DNA from 2 places in the Bacillus hominis genome. Region 1 is predicted to be linked to the other one. Evidence: riboswitches for the same ligand, from Rfam matches in the RefSeq annotation. Region 1 holds a riboswitch; the other holds the start of a gene.
What was found. A riboswitch is a leader RNA that binds a small molecule or an ion and turns the genes downstream of it on or off. The one in region 1 is predicted to bind cyclic di-AMP.

Region 1 (3,415 bases):
GTGCAAAAACTTCGAAAACATAATTGTCCTTCATGTGGTGAGCAAGCATTATATCCGTATTTAAATAAAGAAAACACTTCAAAAACAGCAGTGTTATGCGGGAGAAATACAGTTCAAATTAGACCACCCCATAAAGAAGAAATGAATTTTGAGCAATATAAAGAATTGCTGAATGGTCGCGTGAATGATTTGAATGTAAATCCATATTTATTATCATTTTCTGTTGAAGAAAAGAGATTAGTTGCTTTCAAAGATGGTCGTGTACTTGTGCATGGAACGAAAGATATAAGTGAAGCGAAAACAATTTATCATCGCTATTTTGGATAGAAAAGGATGAGTGGGATGAAAGTAAATAAAGCTTTAACAATTGCAGGATCTGATAGCGGAGGCGGTGCTGGAATTCAAGCAGATTTAAAAACTTTCCAAGAGCTTGGTGTGTACGGAATGACGGCTATTACAGCAATTACTGCTCAAAATACGCTTGGCGTTCAAGGGGTATATCCTGTTTCTTTAGAAGGAATTACGGAACAGCTGAATTCAATTGGTACGGATTTAACACCAGATGCTGTGAAACTAGGAATGTTATTTAGCAGTGAAATTATTCAAATTGTTGCAGAGCATATTAAGAAATTTGGCTGGAATAATATTGTGCTAGACCCTGTTATGATTGCAAAGGGCGGGGCATCATTATTACAACAAGAAGCAGTACAAGCATTAAAAGAATATTTATTACCAGTAGCAACCGTTGTAACACCGAATGTTCCAGAAGCAGAAGTGCTAACTGGGATGAAGATCCATAACATCGAAGATAGTAAGAAAGCTGCGAAAGTAATGCGCGAATTAGGTGCTAAATATGTGCTTATGAAAGGCGGACATGCGGAATATCAAGGTAATGAAGTAATTGATTTACTCTTTGATGGAGAAGAGTTTATCGAATTTAGAAGTGAACGAATTCCTTCGAAGCAAACGCATGGAAGTGGCTGTACATTTGCTTCAGCAGTTACGGCAGGACTTGCGAAAGGATACTCGATTGAAGAGGCAGTTCAAGAAGCAAAACGATTTATTAGTATAGCAATTGAAGAACCGTTGAATATTGGAAGTGGTCATGGACCGACGAATCATTTTGCGTATAAATTGAATAAAACGCGTGCGTAAGTAAGTGGAAAGTCAGTTTTGTAACTGGCTTTTTTTCTGTTTACTTTTTCCAAATACAAGAGTAATATATCAGCCAGAATACATTTTTTTGTAAACGCTGAGTCCAAATGTATGGAGCGGAGGAACCAATTTGTGCAGTGTCACTAGGGGTGAATCTTTCAATTTTGAAAGTAGGGCTACTCTCAAAGTCCGAATCCGACAGCTAACTTCGTAAGCGTCTTGAGAGAGGATGGTGCCAGGGTGGATACATCACTTCATCGGTCCGATTAGTATAGGGGAATATCAATCTACGTTTGAGTTCTTTTATGCTAAGGAGGATAAGGTACATGGAATTAACACTTATTTGTGTTGGAGAAGAAAACAAGATAAATAGTTTAAGAGAATTAGTAGCATTTCAGCATGAGTTAATTATTTTTACAGCAAATGAAGAGCTAGCAGCTGAAGTTAGAAATTGTGGATTTGATTCGACTTATAGCTGTAATAAGGAGCAGGATTTTACTAGTATTTGCGAGCGGATTAAGAAAGTGATTTTATTAGGAGATGAGTTTCCGATAGTTAGCTTCTTCACAGAACGCATTTGTTTTTATTTTAAAGCGCCTATTACTGTTGTTACGAGGAATAAACGATATCCGGCCAGGCTCTATGAAACAATTGGAGCTAAATTTGTAGTGTTTACGAACTGTGATAATATTTCTTTTTTATTTTTTGAATAGGGCGGGGGAAATGAAGATGAAGGTGTTGTTACTAGGAGATATAGCGAATCGTTGGGCGGCATCGGTAGAGAGAGTTCAAGAATTGATAGTGCTCGATCCTATTTTTCCAAGGCCATATATAATATTGCCATCGAAAGATGCTTTATATTTAAAAACGGATATTATCGAATATGAGCAGTTACATGCAGAACTGGCACAGGTTTATATTCGAGGGAGAAATTTACGTGCATTTTTACGAGGAGAATAAAGAGTGAATGAAAAAAGAGCGAATGCTGAGTGCAACAAGCTATGCACTTCATGTAATTCGCTCTTTTTATTTCATATTTAAAAGATCATTTTTATGAAAAAGAAAGAAAAGACAAGGAAATAGATGAAATTATATGAATAATACGTAATGTAAGCGTTTAAATGATAGGATATTTTCTTATTTTAAGTAATTTACCTCTTTACAAGTTAAATATAGAGGAGTATATTTACTCTCATAAATCATTCATGAAATTTCCAAAAAAACCTAAAATCGCTGAGTTCCAGAAATGGAGCGGGGGAACCAATTTTGTGCATCGTCACTTGGGGTGAATCTTTCAGTTTTGAAAGTAGGGCTACTCTTTAGGCCCGAATCCGACAGCTAACCTCGTAAGCGTTTAGAGAGGAGGTTTACTTTGTGTTGTTCACTTCGAACACTAAGTAGAGCTTAGTGTTCTTTTTTTGATAATCATATGGTAAATTTTAACAAAAAAGTGAGGGGTAGCTATGTTAGATGTTGTGATGATCGGAATTTTTGTTGTATTAGTCGCATCGATGGCAAGTCTTGCAAGTTGGTCAGATAAAGTTGTGAAAGAAGGGAAGCAATCATGACGATTGCCTTATCGGTTATTGTTGCAGCGATTACGGTGTACTTAGTTTATGCATTATTAAATCCAGAAAAGTTTTAATTAGGGGGAATCATTCATTATGATTTGGGTCGCAGTCGTTATTACAATGCTCTTGTTTATTTTAGTAGCAAAGCCAACGGGGATTTATTTAGAGAAAGCCTTTCAAGGTAGCAAAACACTAGATAAAGTATTCGGGCCTTTTGAAAAACTTATTTTTAAAATTACGGGTGTGAAAGCATACAATCAAACGTGGAAACAGTATGCATTATCACTAGTTTTATTAAATGGATTTATGATTGTCGTTGTATATTTCATTTTTAGATTACAAGGTGTATTGCCATTAAATCCAGCACACATTGAAGGAATGGAGCCTACGCTCGCTTTTAATACAGCAATTAGCTTTATGGCTGATACAAACTTACAGCATTATAGCGGTGAAAATGGTTTATCTTATTTATCACAATTAATCGGGATTACATTTTTAATGTTTGCGGCACCAGCAACGACGTTAGCACTCGTTATGGCTTTTATAAGAGGACTCGCTGGAAAAGAACTCGGTAACTTTTTCGTTGATTTTACGAGAGCATTAACGAGAGTTTTTCTTCCTATCGCATTTATTGCGGCGCTAGTTTTTGTCGCACTTGGTGTACCACAAACGTTAGACGGGGCAGTTAC
Region 2 (3,415 bases), 990 kb from region 1:
ACCCTTCAGGTTTTTCACGAAGCCATTTTAATACCATCCCAGTTTGAGAAAGTGTAAATGGGATAAATACCCCTACCGCATATAGCGGAATTAAATGTTCTGTTTGTCCTTGGAAAGCTACAATTAAAATAATTGAAGAAATCCCAAGTATAATAATACCATTTGAATAACCTAGACGGTCTCCTCTAATCGTAAACATTCTCGGTATGAATTTATCTTTTGCAAGGTTAACCGCTAATAACGGAAATGCAGAGTAACCTGTGTTAGCAGCAAGAATTAATATTAAAGCTGTTGTACCTTGTATGAAATAGTACATGAAATTACGTCCAAATGTTTGTTCAGCAATTTGTGAAACAACTGTTACTTCTTTACTTGGATTAATTCCATAATAATAAGCTAAAAAGACAATTCCTGAAAATAAAACCGCAAGTAATGCGCCCATTGCAAGCAATGTTTTTGCTGCATTGTTAGGTGCAGGATCCTTAAAGTTTGGAATCGCATTAGAGATTGCCTCAACACCTGTTAAAGCAGAGCTTCCTGAAGCAAATGCTCTTAACAGTAAAAACAAACTAATTCCTGCAACTGGTGTTCCAATTGGCGCGTGTAAAGTCGGTGAAACGTGACCAGTTAAAATATTATATATTCCTACACCAATTAATATAAATAGTGCTAGAACGAATAAATAAACAGGATATGCTAAAACGGAAGCTGATTCCGTTACGCCTCTTAAATTTAAGATGGTAATCAATATTACAAATATAATCGCAATGATTACATTATGTGCATGTAAGCTAGGAAAAGCTGATGTGAGTGCATCTGTACCCGCTGATACACTTACTGCAACAGTTAAAATGTAATCGACTAATAAAGATCCTCCTGCTATTAAGCCTGGATTCATCCCTAAATTTTCTTTTGATACAACATACGCTCCCCCGCCATGCGGATAAGCGAAAATAATTTGACGATAAGATAAAATAAGGGCTGTCAATAATACTAATACCCCAACAGCTATCGGAATTGAATACCAATAAGCTATTGCTCCAAGACCTGCTAAAGCAATTAAAATTTGCTCTGGACCGTAAGCAACCGATGATAAAGCGTCAGAAGATAAAATTGCTAGCGCCTTCGTTTTATTGAGCTTTTGTTCTCCTAGCTCAGTTGATTTTAACGGTCTTCCAATTAAAAATCTTTTAATAGATGAAACCAATGCTGTCCACTCTCCAATAATTTTGTACGAAATTTTCTGCTAGTTACAGCAAGTAAAGTATTTCTTCAGAAAACAAAAAATGTCTACAAGCCATAACGAAATAGACTTGTAGACATTAATTTTTTTGTCGCACAAGCTCCACCTTCCTTCTCAATATAACGCTTACGAGGTTAGCTGTCGGATTCGGGCCTATGAGTAGCCCTACCTTTTTCAAGGATTCACCCCATTGGATTATGTATTAATCCATAAAAACGGGTCCCCCGCACCATGCGGCTTCAGCGATTTAGAAAATTGAAACTGTGGATTATAATACTCCTTTATTTTCAAAAAGTAAACAAAAATTTTAAAAAAGAAAAAAATTAAAATGATTGTGCATAATCCACCGAAAAATATACATAATGAATACTAAAAATCCACAAAGGAGACCCATATGTCTAAAGAAAAGAAGCCACTTTTTTCCGACTCATATTTAGATGCAGTAGCAAATGAAATTAATCAGTTATATGGTAATCGTGAAAGAGAACGAAATACGGCCAATAAACCGAAAAGAAACGAATAAATTGTCAAAAGTAAACACAAAAAAGGATAGCAACATTTATATTTTGCTATCCTTTCCACTTTTTCATACCATTAAAATCACACTATTTCTTTACTTAAGATCATTTCTTCATATACCTTTAAATTTTGATATACAACACTTAATAAAGGCACATCTATAGACATTTCCTCTGCTAATTTCAATAAGTATCCTTGTAAATGCTTCCCTTCAATGAGCGAACCTTTTTCCATATCTCGCTGCATCGATGACTTCATATCATACGAAATTTTATCAATCGTTTTCATATGTTCCTCAACGATATTGTCCTTAACTGGAGCCTCCATAGATTTCATGATTTGCACAGATTCTTCAAATAAATTCCTAATGAATTCTCGGCCACCATCACTCTCACGAATCGGTCCTATCGGCGCACGCATTAATGTTGTCACACCTGACATTACGGTGATAAATAAATATTTATGCCACATATCTTGCAAAATATTTTCACTTAAAACAAAACTAGCTTTCGTATCTGCAAATGTTTTAGAAATACGCTTTATTCTCTCTGAATCTTGATGCTTAATTTCCCCAAATACAAGTCTGTTGGCAACACTAGTTTGTACGACATCTCCTTCGTTATTCAGTGTCGTTTCAATAAAACATAAACCACCAATCACTTTTTCCACGCCGAACTCCTTTTGTAATAGTGATAACTGTGCGATACCATTCAATAATGGGATTATTACTGTGTTCTTACCTACAAACGGCTTCAAATCTACTATCGCTTCGTTTAGATGATACGCTTTTGTTGAAAATAAAATTACATCAAATGGAGAAGTTATATCTTCTTTCGTTATCAATTTCGGTTGAAATGAAAAATCTCCATTAACACTACGAATAACAAGTCCTTTTTCCTCTAATTGCTGTTTTCTTTTGCTGCGAACGAGAAATGTAACATCCTCTCCCTTTTCTACTAATCGGCCACCAAAAAATCCTCCGACGCCACCAGCTCCTAATACTAAAATCCGCATACTACATCCCCCTTTTCATAAAACAATCATACTAGTTTTATTATACAGGTCTCCTATTAAATAAGCTGAATTTTCATTCTTAACCTAGTGAAAACGAGAGGTTATTTTCAAGAAAAATTGGGCATGTTGTTTCTATAGCTTATATGGAAAGGAAACAATGTTGATGGAGGCAATACAAACAATCGAGGAAAAAGGTGTAACAACAGCTATATTTCAATTTATATTCCCATCTTCGTTTAAAACTAGATATGAACAAAATATGTTCCCTTTCTTACAAAAAAATGATTTTCGTCCTTTTCGACTCAATCATCTTGAAGATGACAATACATATTACGGGAAATTTCAAGTTTCACATCAAAATATGGAAGCTTATTATCTTTCCTTATATTCATGATTATTTAAAACAACATGCTTACCAGAGATGGGCTCCTAATCGTTATTTCATAATGGAAGAACATATTTTCACATGTATTACGAACGAAGATGACGATAAAATAGCTAAACTTGCTAGTCAAATGTACGGGGAATTTTATTACGCTATATTAATAGCGATTAGCGGCATAGTCATTTCACTTATTTTAGATGCGCAAGGTTTATACCAATGGGCTATACAGCATAAAAAAAGAAAAGCATGGGTAA

Region 2: another riboswitch for cyclic di-AMP. It lies ahead of QUF93_RS11220 (potassium transporter KimA); the one in region 1 lies ahead of QUF93_RS06180 (hypothetical protein).

What each region holds. Positions count from the first base shown of each region.
Region 1 covers NZ_JAUCFS010000005.1:726,783-730,197, forward strand. Annotated here, with positions in the region: gene thiF (thiazole biosynthesis adenylyltransferase ThiF) at 1-327, shown strand, start outside; gene thiD (bifunctional hydroxymethylpyrimidine kinase/phosphomethylpyrimidine kinase) at 334-1,155, shown strand; cyclic di-AMP (ydaO/yuaA leader) riboswitch at 1,241-1,388, shown strand; gene QUF93_RS06180 (hypothetical protein) at 1,482-1,868, shown strand; gene QUF93_RS06185 (hypothetical protein) at 1,885-2,115, shown strand; cyclic di-AMP (ydaO/yuaA leader) riboswitch at 2,377-2,522, shown strand; gene QUF93_RS06190 (SipW-dependent-type signal peptide-containing protein) at 2,619-2,723, shown strand; gene kdpF (K(+)-transporting ATPase subunit F) at 2,720-2,800, shown strand; gene kdpA (potassium-transporting ATPase subunit KdpA) at 2,820-3,415, shown strand, end outside.
Region 2 covers NZ_JAUCFS010000005.1:1,719,050-1,722,464, reverse strand. Annotated here, with positions in the region: gene QUF93_RS11220 (potassium transporter KimA) at 1-1,207, opposite strand, end outside; cyclic di-AMP (ydaO/yuaA leader) riboswitch at 1,352-1,498, opposite strand; gene QUF93_RS11215 (hypothetical protein) at 1,638-1,766, shown strand; gene panE (2-dehydropantoate 2-reductase) at 1,844-2,776, opposite strand; partial or broken gene QUF93_RS11205 (hypothetical protein) at 2,940-3,351, shown strand.